Regions from separate parts of the Streptomyces cyanogenus genome, predicted to be linked through region 1. Evidence: riboswitches for the same ligand, from Rfam matches in the RefSeq annotation. Region 1 holds a riboswitch; the other holds the start of a gene.
The links. A riboswitch is a leader RNA that binds a small molecule or an ion and turns the genes downstream of it on or off. The one in region 1 is predicted to bind cyclic di-AMP.
Positions count from the first base shown of each region.

Region 1 (7,348 bases):
AGCTGGGGCCGTCCCAGATCACCGAGTACGAACCGGAGGTGCGGGGCCTGGCCGCCATACACGTCGGTACGACCGGGGTGTGCGACTTCGTGGGCGTCGCCCGGGAGCTGGCGCGGGCCTCCGGGGCGGAGATCCGGTACGGCGCGCGGGTCGTGCGGGTGGACCGGCGCCCGGAGCGGGGCGTGGCCGTGCTCACCGCCGGCGGGGACGTCGTCCGGGCGCGCGTGCTGGTGAACTGCGCCGGGCTGCACTGCGACGAGGTGGCCCGGCTGACCGGCGACGAGCCCGAGGTGCGGATCGTGCCGTTCCGCGGGGAGTACTACGAGCTGGCGCGGCCGGAGCTCGTGCGGGGGCTGGTGTATCCGGTGCCGGACCCGGCGTTCCCGTTCCTCGGGGTGCATCTGACGCGCGGGATCGACGGAGGCGTGCACATCGGCCCGAACGCGGTGCCGGCGCTGGCCCGGGAGGGGTACGGCTGGGGGGTCGTACGGCCCCGGGAGCTGGCCGGGACACTGGCGTGGCCGGGTTCGTGGGCGATCGCCCGGCGGCACTGGCGGTACGGGGCGGGTGAGCTGCGCCGGTCGGTGTCCAAGGGCGCGTTCCTGGAGGCCGTGCGCCGACTGCTGCCCGGTGTGGAGGCCGGGGATCTGGTGCGGGCTCCGGCCGGGGTGCGGGCGCAGGCGGTGCTGCGGGACGGAACCCTGGTGGACGACTTCCTGATCCGGGAGGGAGCGCGGGCGGTGCACGTGCTCAACGCCCCGTCCCCGGCGGCGACGGCCTCGCTGCCGATCGGGCGGGAGGTCGGGCGCCGGGTGCTGGAGATGCTCGCGGCGGCCGGCTGAGCGGGCACCCGCGCGGGGCGCCGTAAAATCGGTCTTACTGTGTCTGACTCGCTGAACACCCCCGAAGCCCCGCTCTCGGCACCCCACGCCCCCGGTGTCCCCGTCCGGCACACCCGGGCGAAGGGGGAGCCGCGCTTCCCGGACGGCCCCAAGGCGGATCCCGCCGGGTCGCACTTCGAGCGGCGGATCCGCAGCTTCCAGCCGCGGCGGAGCCGGGTGACGGCCGGGCAGGCCGATGCCCTGCAGCGGCTGTGGCCCCTGTGGGGGCTGGACATCGACGGGCAGCGGGTGATCGACCCCGGCGAGCTGTTCGGGAACGACCACCCGGTGGTCCTGGAGATCGGCTTCGGGATGGGCGAGGCCACCGCGCAGATGGCCGCGGGCGACCCGGACACCAACATCCTGGCCGTCGACGTGCACACCCCGGGCCAGGGGAACCTGCTGAACCTCGCGGACCGCAACGGCCTGTCCAACGTCCGGGTGGGCAACGGCGACGCGATCATCCTGCTCCGGGAGATGCTCCGCCCGGACGCGCTGGACGGGCTGCGCGTCTACTTCCCCGACCCGTGGCCCAAGAAGCGGCACCACAAGCGGCGGCTCATCCAGCCCGAGTTCCTGACGCTCGCCGCGACGCGGCTGAAGCCCGGCGCGATCGTGCACTGCGCGACCGACTGGGAGCCGTACGCCGAGCAGATGCTGGAGGTGCTCACCGCGCACCCCGACTTCGAGAACACCCAGCCGCACGGCGGCTTCGCGCCGCGCCCCGACTTCCGGCCGCTGACCCGTTTCGAGGGACAGGGACTGGACAAGGGACATGTGGTGCGAGACCTGCTGTTCCGGCGCGTTCCGCACAGCACCGCCGGGCAGGACCGGTAATCCGCTCCAGCCCCTCGTCCCGCCACCGTTAGGGTCGATGCCGTGGCCACCAGTCCTCCGTTTCCGACGTACTCCCCGAGCCCCGGCGACGGTGTGCTCCGCCACCCGCACTGGTGGCAGCGCAGGTGGGTGCGGTACGGAGCACTGAGTTCCCTGCTGGTGCTGTCCGGCCTGGTCATCCTGGCGCTCGTGCGGCGGCAGACCGGCACGGAGGGCTTCCTCGTCGGGCTCGGGCTGGCGGTGCTGCCCGTGCCCTGGCTGATAGCCGCCTTCCGGTGGCTGGACCGGGTTCAGCCGGGCCCCTGGCGGAACCTGGTCTTCTCCTTCGCCTGGGGAGCCTGCGCGGCGGCGCTGATAGCGATCGTGGCCAACAGCTTCGCGACCAAGTGGATAGCCACCTCGACGGCGGACCCGGCCGGCGCCGACACGCTCGGCGCGACGGTGATAGCCCCGATCGTGGAGGAGTCCGCGAAGGCCGCCGCCGTGCTGCTGGTCTTCCTCTTCCGCCGGCGCGACTTCACCGGGATCGTGGACGGGGTGGTGATCGCGGGGGTCACCGCCACCGGCTTCGCGTTCACCGAGAACATCCTCTACCTCGGTACGGCCTTCGGGACCGACCAGCTCACCGGCGACCGCGGCATCGCCTCCGTCACCGCCGCCACCTTCTTCGTGCGCATCGTGATGTCCCCGTTCGCGCACCCCCTGTTCACCGTGCTCACCGGCATCGGCTTCGGCATCGCCGCGCTGTCCGCCGAGCGGCAGCACCTGCGGCGGATCCTGCTGCCGGTCTGCGGCCTGCTGCTCGCGATGGGCATGCACGCCTTCTGGAACGGCTCCTCCACCTTCGGCGAGTACGGCTTCTTCGCCGTCTACGGCGCCTTCATGGTGCCCGCGTTCGCGCTGCTGACCTGGCTGGCGATCTGGACCCGGCAGCGGGAGCTGCGCACCGTGCGGGCGGAGCTGCCGGCGTATGTGCTCGCCGGGTGGCTGGGTCCGGCCGAGCCGTTCGCGCTCGGGTCGATGCGGGCACGCCGGATGGCCCGGGACTACGCCCGGCACCACCAGGGGCGCCCGGCGGCGCGGGAGGTCGCCCGGTACGAGGCGGACGCCACCGCGCTGGCCTTCCTGCGGCACCGGGGGCGGGCGGGGAAGACCGGGGCCGACTTCGTCGTACGGGAGCGGGAGCTGCTGGACGAGCTGTGGAAGCGCAGGCACGTGGCCCGGCCGGCCCTGGAGTACGCGAGCCGGGCCTCCGTACCGGCGCCGGCGCACTGGGGCGCGGCGCCGTACGGGTACCCGGCGGTGCCGTACGCCGCGTACAACCCGTACCGGACGTAGGCGCGGCCGGCCGACGAGGGTTCGGCACCGCCGGGCCGGGCCGCCGCGGTGGGGGAAGGCTAGGCGGAGACCTGGGTCAGCCGGGTCACCTCGGCATCCGTCAGCGTCAGTTCCGCCACCCCCAGCAGCGCCGGCAGCTGTTCCACCGTCCGCGCCGAGGCGATCGGGGCCGTGATCGTCGGCTGGGCGGCGAGCCAGGCCAGGGCGACGGTGGCGACCGGGGCCTCGTGGGCGGCGGCGATCTCGTCCAGGGCGGCCAGGACCCGCTGGCCGCGCTCCGAGCCGGCGTACTTCTGCGCCCCGCCGGCGCGGGCGCTGTCGACGGTCGTACCGGGCCGGTACTTGCCGGTGAGGAAGCCCGAGGCGAGGGAGAAGTACGGGACGGCGGCCAGGCCCTCACGGGCGGCCAGGTCCTGCAGCGGGCCCTCGTAGGTGTCCCGGGAGACCAGGTTGTAGTGCGGCTGGAGGGCGACGTAGCGGGCGAGGCCCTCGCGGTCGGAGAACTCCAGGGAGGCCCGGAGGCGTTCGGGGGTGATGTTGGAGGCGGCGATGTGCCGGACCTTGCCGGCCTTCACCAGCTCGTCGAGCGCGCCGATGATCTCCTCGACCGGCACCTCGGGCTTGTCGTAGTGGGTGTAGTAGAGGTCGATGTGGTCGGTGTCCAGGCGACGCAGGGAGGCGTCGGCCGCGGCCCTGATGTTGGCGGCGGACAGCCCCTGGTACTCGGGGTGCTGGCTGACCTTGGTGGCGATGACGACGTCGGAGCGGTTGCCGCGGGCCTTGACCCACTTGCCGATGATCGTCTCGGACTCGCCGCCCTGGTTGCCCTCGACCCAGGCGGAGTAGGCGTCGGCGGTGTCGATGAAGTTGCCGCCGGCCGCCGTGTAGGCGTCGAGGACGGCGAAGGAGGCCTGTTCGTCCGCGGTCCAGCCGAAGACGTTGCCGCCCAGGCAGAGCGGGAAGACCTCGAGATCGGAAGAGCCCAGTGTGCGAAGTGACGTCATACGACAGGTCAACACCGGCGGCGGAAGATCGCATCCCGCCACCGGTGTCGAATTCCTGCACGGCGTCCCGCGCGGAGCGCAGGCGTCAGGGGGTGAGGCCCTTGCCGCGCAGCCACGCCATGGGGTCGATCCCGGTGGGCTGGCCGCCGGGGTGGACCTCCAGGTGCAGGTGCGGGCCGGTGACGTTGCCGGTGGCGCCGACGCGGCCGATGACCTCACCGGTGGAGACCTTCTGGCCGGCCTTGACGTTGATCGAGGACTGGTGGCAGAACCACAGCTCGGTGCCGTCGTCCAGGGTGAGGATCGTGCGGTAGCCGTAGGCGCCGGCCCAGCCCGCCTCCGTGATCGTGCCGCTGTGGACGGCCTTGATCAGGGTGCCGGTGGGGGCGGCGAAGTCGAGACCGGTGTGGTAGCCGGAGGACCACATCGAACCGGCCTGACCGAAGGTCGAGGTGATCGTGTACGAGGAGGTCGGCAGCGTGTACTGCTTGGCCAGCCGGGCCAGCCGCTCCTCCTCCGCCTTCTTCTCGGCGGCGGCCTCCGCCTTCTCCTTGGCCGCGGCGGCCTTGGCGGCGGCTTCCTTCTCGGCCCGGGCGGCGGTGTCGGCGGCCTGCTTCTCGGCGGCGGCGAGCGCGACGGCGGTGGCCTTGCTCTCGGCCTGGCCCTGCTGCTGCTCGGCCTGGGCCATGATCCGGTTACGCAGGGCCTCGCCCGCGTCGGAGCCGTGCTCGCCGTCGACGGTGGCCACGCCGACGCTGCTGAGCGTGGTGGTGGCCTCGGCGGCCGGGGCGTCGTCGGAGCCGTCGTCGAAGAGGGAGCCGACGGAGGGCAGGTCCGGCAGGGAGACGGAGACCGGCGGCTTGCCGGTGTTGGCGCTCGCCATGCCGCCCGCGCCGACCGCGGCCATGACGCCGACGCCGAGGACGGTGGAGCTGCGCGCGAAGCCGCCCCGCTGCTTGGCGACGCGGTGCCGGCCACGGACCGGGGCGACGGAGTCCTCGGTCGGGTTCCACTCCTCCCAGGGGCCCTCCTCGGCGCGGTAGGAACCGTAGCCGAAGGTCTCGCGCTGAGCCGGTATGAACGGGGCTTCTGGGGCAGGCCGGTTGGACGCCACGCGGGCGTACTCCTTTCCTTCCTCCGCCTACCGGGTTAGCTGACGGGTTCGGAGCAGGAAGGTCTCCTACGCGCGTATACCGGTCGTGGACTCCATGAGTTCACGACGGCGTCCGCGTGATTCACCCCAAGGTGGTGGTTCCCCGGTTCCCTTGCGGGATTCGGCGCGTGCGCACGGAGCCGCCTCTTGTGACGGCTGGGACGACCGCGCTGCGTTATCGAACGTTAATAGACCTGCCAGTCACTTTCCAAGCCGTCCGGCTTGATCATTAACCTTTTTGCCGATGGAGCTATCGGCCACTACTCCGCCAAAACGGGCGAGTTGACCGGAGTACGGGAGAGTTCAGCAGTCACTTCCGGTTTTGATGGTGACTCAGATGTTATGCGGAGGGCGCTCGTCCGCTCACCGTCGGTGACGGCCCTCAGGGCCGTCGTACGGCGAGCAGCGCCATGTCGTCGGTCATGCCGCCGCCGCAGTGCCGGCGCACCTCCGCGGCGAGCCGGTCGAGCAGCGCGGTGGGACCGGGGAAGGTGCGCCCGGCGAGCCGCCGCTCGGGATCGTAGAACCGGCCGTGGGCGTCCCGGGCCTCGGACAGGCCGTCGGTGTGGAGGAGCAGGGTGGCTCCGCTCGGGAAGCCGGCCTCGGTGGCCCGGTCCGGCCACCGGCCCAGGTCGCCCATGCCGAGCGGCAGCGCGGGCTCGGCGGGGGCGAGGGTGCGCAGGGTGCCGTCGGCGTGCAGCAGCAGCGGCGGTGGGTGGCCGCGGTTGACGATCCGTACGAGGCCCTCGCCGTGCGGGAGTTCGGCGAGGACCGCGGTGGTGAACCCCTCCAGGGCGTCGATCCCGTCGCGCCGGGTGCCCTCGCGGGCCAGCGCCCGCTCCAGCCGCTCGGCCACTTGCTCCAGGGTCGCCTCCTGCTCGGCCGCCTCGCGGAACGCGCCGATCACCACGGCGACGGCGGCCACCGCCCCCATCCCCTTGCCGCGCACGTCCCCGACGACCAGCCGGACGCCGTGCGGAGTGTCCTGCACCGCGTACAGGTCGCCGCCGATGAACGCGTCCCGCCGGGCGGCCTCGTAACGGGCGGCGATCTCGAAGCCGCCGATCCGGGCGTCCGGCTCCGGCAGGACGGCCCGCTGGGCGGCCTCGGCGACCTCCCGGGCGGAGGCGAGCTGCCGGTCGCCGCGCCGGACCACCCGGTTGATCGCGGCGGCCAGCAGGGCGACCGTGGCCACGGTGACCACGTCGGTGACGGTGCTCACGGTCGGGTGGGCACCGGCGTCGTCGTGCACGGCGTAGGCGGCGGCGAGGGACGCGAGGCCGGCGAGCACGGTGGTGCGCAGCGCGGACAGGGGGGCGGCGACCAGCGGGGCGGCGGTGAAGAACGGGACCGGAGTGAAGTCCTGGGGGGTCAGCAGGCCGTACAGGACGCCGCAGACGACGAGGAGCGCGGGCAGGGCGCGGGCCAGGCCGCGCGGCCCCGGGCGGCGGCGGGCGCGCACCGGCGCGGGTTCGGCGCCGACGCCCGGGTCGGGCACGGGATCGCCGGGAGGCCGATCGCCCGCCCTGGCGTACGGGCTCTCCTCCACCTTTCCAGGGCGCACCGCGTGTCTCCCACATGTCCGACGTGCTTCCAGGTTTCCGGGCCCCGGGACACCGGGCGACCGCTGTGGGCCGAAAGGGGTGTGCGAGTGGTCCCGCGCATGACGTACACTGGAGTCACAACGACGCGGGGTGGAGCAGCTCGGTAGCTCGCTGGGCTCATAACCCAGAGGTCGCAGGTTCAAATCCTGTCCCCGCTACTGAAGACTCAGGGCCCGGAATCCACTGGATTCCGGGCCCTGGGTGTTTCCGGCCGGCCGGAGCGCCCCCGGAAGGGGCGCGGGGAACCGCACGACCGGCCCCACCGCACCCACGGCCGCGTACGAAGCAGCCGACGGAGCGGACGGGACGCTCACAGCAGGTGGACGTTCGGCGCCTTGGCGAGATCCTCCAGCTCGGGCAGCACGACGACCCGCGCACCCCCCGCGACGAGAACCCCCGTCCCGTCGGCCGCCTGGACGAACGTGTCGGGCTCACGCCACGCGGTGACGACCCTTCGCACCCCGGCCCGCAGGATCAGCTCCGCACAGGGCGCCGGCCGGGACGCACGCCGAGCGCAGGGCTCCAGGCTGC
Region 1 covers NZ_CP071839.1:4,240,015-4,247,362, forward strand. Annotated here, with positions in the region: gene lhgO (L-2-hydroxyglutarate oxidase) at 1-842, shown strand, start outside; gene trmB (tRNA (guanosine(46)-N7)-methyltransferase TrmB) at 882-1,718, shown strand; gene S1361_RS19055 (PrsW family intramembrane metalloprotease) at 1,761-3,056, shown strand; gene S1361_RS19060 (aldo/keto reductase) at 3,116-4,060, opposite strand; gene S1361_RS19065 (M23 family metallopeptidase) at 4,146-5,174, opposite strand; cyclic di-AMP (ydaO/yuaA leader) riboswitch at 5,184-5,350, opposite strand; gene S1361_RS19070 (PP2C family protein-serine/threonine phosphatase) at 5,596-6,777, opposite strand; tRNA gene S1361_RS19075 (tRNA-Met) at 6,902-6,975, shown strand; gene S1361_RS19080 (dihydrofolate reductase family protein) at 7,128-7,348, opposite strand, start outside.

Region 2 (7,348 bases), 3.2 Mb from region 1:
GTACGGCACGGAGGGCGACGAACTGCGGCTGCGCTTCGACGACGACGGCGTGGGGATCACGCTGCACTACCGGATGCGCGGCGACGTGGTCGAGCGCTGGGTGACCGTCGTGAACGGCGGCCACACGCGCGTGGAGCTGCTGCGGGCCGACGCGGCCACCTGGACGCTGCCCGACCGCGAGGGCTGGCGGCTGTCCCAGCTGCACGGCCGCTGGGCCGCCGAGTCCCGGCTCACCGCCGCCCCCCTCACCTACGGCGAGAAGGTCATCGGCAGTCGCCGCGGTCACACCGGCCACCAGCACCTGCCCTGGGTCGCCCTCGACACCGACGCCACCGAGGAGCGCGGCGAGGTCTACGGCTGCGCGCTCGGCTGGTCCGGCTCCTGGCGCATCGCGGTCGCCCAACTCCCTGACGCGCGCGTGCAGATCACCGGCGGTGCCGGCCACGACGACTCGGGCCTGCTGCTCCTCGCGCCCGGGGAGTCGTACACCAGCCCGGTCTTCGCGGGCCTGTGGAGCGACGGCGGCTTCGGCGGCGCGAGCCGCGCCTGGCACGCCTACCAGCGCGCCTACGTCATCCCGGACGCCGACCGGGACCGGCCCGTGCTGTTCAACTCCTGGGAGGCCACCTTCTTCGACATCTCCGAGGAGCAGCAGCTCGCGCTCGCCCGCCGGGCCGCCGAGATCGGCATCGAGCTGTTCGTCGTCGACGACGGCTGGTTCGGCGCCCGCACCAGCGACCGCGCGGGCCTCGGCGACTGGACGCCCAATCCCGACCGCTTCCCGCACGGCCTCAAGCCCCTCGCCGACCAGGTGCACGGCCTGGGCATGCGGTTCGGCATCTGGGTCGAGCCCGAGATGGTCAACCCCGACAGCGACCTGTACCGCGCCCACCCCGACTGGGTGCAGTACCAACCGGGACGTAAGCGGACGGAACTGCGCAACCAGCTCGTTCTCAACCTCGCACGCGAGGACGTGCAGGAGTACCTGTGGGAGCGGCTGCACACCCTGCTGTCCAGCGCCCCGATCGACTATGTGAAGTGGGACTTCAACCGCTGCTTCACCGACGCCGGCTGGCCCGGGGAGCCGTACCCGCAGCGCCTGTGGGTGGACCACGTCCGCGCCCTGTACGCCCTGCTGGACCGGCTGCGGGCGGCCCATCCGGGGGTCGCCTTCGAATCCTGCTCGGGCGGCGGCGGCCGGATCGACCTCGGCGTGCTCGGCCGCACCGACCAGGTGTGGACCTCCGACAACACCGACCCGCTGGACCGGCTCGCCATCCAGCACGGGTTCACCCAGATCCATCCCGCGCGCGTGATGGCGGCCTGGGTCACCGACAGCCCCAACACCCAGCTCAACGGGCGGGTCAGCTCACTGCGGTTCCGGTTCGTCAGTGCCATGGCGGGCGTGCTCGGGGTGGGCGGAGACCTGACGGAGTGGAGCGCGCAGGAGCTGGCCGAGGCCCGGCGGTGGGCGGAGCTGTACAAGGAGATCCGCCCGGTCGTACAGCACGGCGAGCTGTACCGGCTGCGTCCCCCGGCGGGCGGCCTGGGTGCCGTGCAGTACCTCCGGGGCGAGGAGACCGTCGTCCTCGCCTGGCTCCAGGCGCAGCACCACGGCGAGCCGGTCCCGGCGGTGCGGCTGCGCGGGCTCGACCCGACAGCTTCGTACGAATGCCGTGAAACGGGCGAAGTGCATCGAGGTGCCGTGCTGCTGCACCACGGGCTGCACACCGCACTGAAGGGCGACTTGGACGCGACGGTCATCCGACTGCGCCGCATCTGAGCTATCTGTCCGAATCGATACGTTCATTCCAAGTCGGTATGTAATAAGGGGGCCTGGGGCGTCTGCGTGAGGAGCGTCATATCCGTGACCGAGCGTCGCGGGTCATGTCCACGTAATGATGGTGCGGGAGCAGGGAATTGACAGAGTGAAGGGTGCGGGAATTCACGGAGGGTGACCGCGCATTCCCGCATCCGATCACCCCGAACACCCCACGGTCGAAGGCGGATGCTTGTTTCCGTGCGTTCCACTCGCTTACGTTCGCCACCCAACCGGACGGAACGCCGAATCCTGCCGCCGTCCGGACTCCCCACTCATGACCCGTGACGGCAGGAGCGGGGGACCCACCAGGTACGACTGCCTGTCCCGGTCTCCGCGACAGGCTAGGGGTGCAGCCGTGCGCGCACGGCCGGGCAGCTCCAGCCCGAACCCGACAGCTGACCTCGCAGGCGCCGGAGAGGAACAGCGCCATGCCCGCCAAGGGTAAGCACCGACGCCCCAAGACCCCGCGTTTTTCCCGCTCCCTCGCCGCCGCCGGTACCGGTGGCGCCGCCCTCGCCCTCCCGCTCGTCGGGGCCACCGGGGCGCACGCCGCGACCCCCGCGCAGTCCGTGTCCGAAGCGGCCGTGCGGTCCCTCCCGGAGACGGCAGGCAAGACCGCCGCCCAGCCGGAGGCGGGCGTGCGCACCTACACCGTGCGCGGCGGCGACTGCCTCGCCAGGATCGCCGAGGAGCAGCACGTCAGCGGCGGCTGGCAGCGGCTCTACGACGACAACCGGCAGGCCATCGGCGCCGACCCGGCGCTCATTCACCCGGGCCTGAAGCTCAGCCTCGGCACGCAGGCCGCGCCGGCCCGCACCGAGTCCGCCACCCCGAAGCCCGCCCGGCCGGCCGCCCCGAAGCCCGCCCAGCCGGCCGGGTCCGGCACCGCGCAGACCGCCTCCGCCGGCTACACCCTGCCGGTGGCCGGCGCCACCATCGGCACCGGCTACCACGTCGCCGGCAGCATGTGGTCCAGCGGCTACCACACCGGCGTCGACTTCGTCGTCCCGACCGGCACCCCCCTCAAGGCCGTCGCCGCGGGCACCGTCGTCTCCGCCGGCTGGGGCGGCGCGTACGGCAACCAGGTCGTCCTCAAGCTCAACGACGGCCACTACGCCCAGTACGCCCACCTCTCGCAGCTCTCCGTCTCGGCCGGCCAGACCGTGACCGCGGGCCGGCAGGTCGGCCTGTCCGGCGCCACCGGCAACGTCACCGGCCCGCACCTGCACTTCGAGATCCGCACCACGCCGGACTACGGATCGGACGTGGACCCGGTCGCCTACCTTCGCGCGCACGGCGTCCCCGTCGGCTGACCCCCGTCGTCCGACTGTCCGGCACCGCCTATTCCTGGCTTGGCAAATTATTTAAGAGTGGCTCATCTCACCGTTCGTCAACCCCGGCCTACGGTCGCGTAGGTCACATCGGAAGGTGAATCATGGTCCGACGTGGCAGACGATTCGAAGAATGACAACGCATCAGTGATCGGGTCGTACGTGGCGGTGGGGGACAGCTTCACCGAGGGCGTGGGCGACCCCGGCCCCGACGGGGCGTTCGTGGGCTGGGCCGACCGGTTCGCGGTACTGCTCGCCGACCGGCGCCCCGAGGGGGACTTCCAGTACACCAACCTCGCCGTGCGCGGGAAGCTGCTGGACCAGATCGTGGCCGACCAGCTTCCCAAGGCCGTCGAACTCGCCCCCGACCTGGTCTCCTTCTGCGCGGGCGGCAACGACATCATCCGCCCGGGCACCGACCCGGACGAGGTCGCCGAGCGCTTCGAACGCGCCGTGGCCCGGCTGACCGAGGCCGCGGGAACCGTGCTGGTGGCGACCGGCTTCGACACCCGGGGCGTGCCCGTGCTGAAGCATCTGCGCGGCAAGATCGCCACCTACAACGGGCACGTCCGGGCCATCGCCGACCGGTACGGCTGTCCCGTCCTCGACCTGTGGTCCCTGAAGTCCGTGCAGGAGCGCAGGGCCTGGGACAACGACCGGCTGCACCTGTCGCCCGAGGGCCACACGCGCGTGGCGCTGCGCGCCGGACAGGCTCTCGGCCTGGACGTCCCGGCCGACCCGGAGCAGCCGTGGCCGCCGCTGCCGCCCCGGGGCACGCTGGACATCCGCCGCGACGACGTCCACTGGGCCCGCGAGTACCTCGTCCCCTGGATCGGCCGCCGCCTGCGCGGCGAGTCCTCCGGCGACCATGTCACCGCCAAGGGCACCCTCTCCCCGGACGACATCAAGATGCGCATCGCCTCGGTGGCCTGACCGGCACACCGCGCCCTGCCGCCTGCCGGGGTCGGCGGGGCGTGGCCGGGCCAGTGGTCCGGGGCGGGTGGGATGCGCGGCCGGTGGGATGCGGGGCGGTGTGCGGGGTGCGGCCCGCTCGGTCACCGTGCCCGTGCGCCCATCGTGCCTGCGTGGTCACCGTGCCCGCCCTGCGCATCGTGCCTGCGTGGTCACCGTGCCCGTGCGCTCCACCGTGCCCATGCGCCCATCGTGCCTGCGTGGTCACCGTGCCCGCCCTGCGCATCGTGCCTGCGTGGTCACCGTGCCCGTGCGCTCCACCGTGCCCGTGCGCCTATCGTGCCTGCGTGGTCACCGTGCCCGCCGTGCGCATCGCGCCCGTTGGTCACCGTGCCCCTCGGTCACCGTGCCTGTTCGGTCAACGTCTTCCGGTCCAGGCCCAGTTCCCGGGCGAGGGCGTCGTCCACCCACTCCTGTGCGCGGGAGCGCGCCACCGCGCCCGGGTACGACGTCAGCTGTACCGCCAGGCCGTCCAGCAGCGCGGTCAGCCGCAGTGCCGCGCCGGCCGGGTCCGCGCACGCGAACTCACCGGCGGCGACGCCCTCGGCGATGACCTCGGCGATCGCCGCCTTCCACTGCTTGTCCAGCTCCCGGGTGACCTCGCGCAGAGCGGGCTCGCGCAGGGCCACGGCCCAGCCCTCGATCCACAGCCGCCAGCCCTTGGCCTGCCCGGTCGGCGCGTACCAGCGCACCGCGGCCCGCAGCCGGCGCAGCGCGGTGGTCCGCCGGCCCACCACCTTGCGCAGGTGTGCGAGGTCGTCCTCGGCCGCGTACGCGAACGCGTCGGCGACCAGCTTCTCCTTGGTGGAGAAGTGGTACAGCACCAGCGCGTTGCTCACACCGAGGGCCGCGGCCACGTCGGCGATCCGCACCGCCGCCACGCCCCGCGCCTCGATCTGCCCGATGGCCGCCCGCAGCAGCTCCTCCCGCCGCTCGGCCACGCTCAACCGCACTCTTGCCACGCGCTCACCCTAGTCGTAGTCGATCGCAAGTGAGCGCTACCGGTCGCAAACGATCCCGCTCCGCCGGTCTCCGTACCGGTGTCACGGAACAGGGACGCCCATCACCGGCCGTCCGCCCAGGAGTTGACGGCGACCTCCGGGCCTCGACGGCCCGACGGGCGCGGAGCCGGCCCCCGGCATCGGTCCGGCGTACCCCTGCCTACCGGGACCGCCGGATGAGCCGACCATAATGGAGGGCCTCACCCACTCCACCGGGAGGTACCGTGACCGGTTTGCGTTCTCCGAGCTCCGGGCTCCGCGCGCTGCGGCCCGCGGCCTTCGGCGCGGACCCGGGCGGTGAGCGCCTGGCACGCATCCGCCGCTCGCCCCACTTCAGGAACGGTGTCTTCCAGAACCCCGGCGGCCCCGCCCGTACCCGCCCGTCCGGCTCCACCGTGGACCTCGCGAAGGTCTTCCTGGACAAGGACACCCGGCCGTTGCGCGCCCCCAAGGGCACCGTCCCGGTGCACCCCACCACCTTCGCCGACCTGGCCGGACCGCCCGCGACGGGACTGCGGCTGACCTGGATGGGTCACTCCAGCGTGCTCGCCGAAATCGACGGTCACCGCGTCCTGTTCGACCCCGTCTGGGGCGAGCGCTGCTCCCCGTTCCCCTTCGCCGGGCCCAAGCGGCTGCACCCGGTGCCGCTGCCGCTGGCCGCGCTCGGCCCGGTCGACGTCGTCGTCATCTCCCACGACCACTACGACCACCTGGACCTGCCCAGCATCAAGGCGCTGGCGGGCACGGACACCCTGTTCGCCGTGCCGCTCGGCGTCGGCGCCCACCTGGAGCACTGGGGTGTCCCGGCGGACCGGCTGCGCGAGCTGGACTGGCACGAGTCCACGAAGGTCGGCGGTCTGACCCTCACCGCCACCCCGGCCCGGCACTTCTGCGGCCGCGGACTGCGCAACACCCAGCACACGCTCTGGGCGTCCTGGACCGTCGCCGGCGACGAGCACCGGATCTACCACAGCGGTGACACCGGCTACTTCGAGGGCTTCAAGGACATCGGCGCCGCGCACGGCCCGTTCGACGCCACGATGATCCAGATCGGCGCGTACAGCGAGTTCTGGCCCGACATCCACATGACCCCCGAGGAGGGCCTGCGCGCCCACCTCGACCTGCAGGGCGGGGCGCCGCACGGCGTGCTGCTGCCGATCCACTGGGGCACCTTCAACCTCGCCCCGCACCCCTGGGCCGAGCCGGGGGAGTGGACGAAGGAGGCCGCCGAGGAGGCCGGCCAGGCGGTGGCTCTGCCCCGGCCGGGCGAGCCCTTCGAACCGGCCGGCAAGCTGCCCGCCGAGGCGTGGTGGCGGGGCGTGTCGGGGGAGCTCCGGCGCACCTGGCGCTCGGTCGGCGCCTTCGTTGCGGAGCCGCCCGCCCGCGCCACCGGCGACCGCTCGGACTGACCCCGCCGCGGGAACACGCGCGTTTCGCGGATAAAACGTACGATTATGAATGAAATGTACGGTGTACCCGGAGTGGGGCGCGGAGTGCGGCCATGGCGGAGCGCGGCAAACCGGAGAGGCGGCGGCGCCTGAGCCGTCCCGTGGTGCTCGCCGCGGCCGTCGCCCTCGTGGACCGGGAGGGGCTGGCGGCCCTGACCATGCGCCGCCTGGCGGCGGACCTGGGAGTGGAGCCGATGGCTCTCTACCGGTACACCGACGGCAAGGAAGGACTGCTCGACGGCCTGGTGGAGGCCTTCTTCGCCGAGGTCAACGAACGGCTGCGGACCTCGGCCGGACAGGTGGGCGCCGACCCGGCCACCGCCTCCGCCGAACCGCCCTGGCGGGCCGAACTGCGGCGCATCGCGCGGGCGTTCGCCGGTGCCGTGCACGCCCATCCCGAGGTGCTGCCCGTGGTGGCCGTCCGCCCGCTCGCCGTCCCCGTGGCCCGGCGGCCCGAGCCCTGGCTCCAGCTCACCGAGCACGTGTTCGCCGTCCTCGCCCGCGCCGGATTCGACGACCCCACCGCGCTCACGATCCACCGCACCTTCGTCGCCTGGACCCTGGGCTGTCTGCTCGTGGACAAGCGCCAGATCGTGGACAACCCCGAGGAGCCGGACCCGATGCTGCGCCTGGGGCTGCACCGGCTGTCCGCCGCGGACCACCCGCGGCTGCGCGCCCTCGTCCCGCACTTCGCCGAGTACGACGACGAACGCGAGCTGACGCAGGGTCTGGACAGCCTGCTGAGCGGCCTGCCCGAGGCCCCACTTGACGCCT
Region 2 covers NZ_CP071839.1:7,442,206-7,449,553, forward strand. Annotated here, with positions in the region: gene S1361_RS33360 (alpha-galactosidase) at 1-1,783, shown strand, start outside; cyclic di-AMP (ydaO/yuaA leader) riboswitch at 2,053-2,245, shown strand; gene S1361_RS33365 (M23 family metallopeptidase) at 2,251-3,135, shown strand; gene S1361_RS33370 (SGNH/GDSL hydrolase family protein) at 3,301-4,086, shown strand; gene S1361_RS33375 (TetR/AcrR family transcriptional regulator) at 4,467-5,087, opposite strand; gene S1361_RS33380 (MBL fold metallo-hydrolase) at 5,351-6,535, shown strand; gene S1361_RS33385 (TetR/AcrR family transcriptional regulator) at 6,628-7,348, shown strand, end outside.
Region 2: it holds a riboswitch for cyclic di-AMP, as region 1 does, so the genes downstream of both, S1361_RS33365 (M23 family metallopeptidase) here and S1361_RS19065 (M23 family metallopeptidase) in region 1, are expected to answer to the same signal.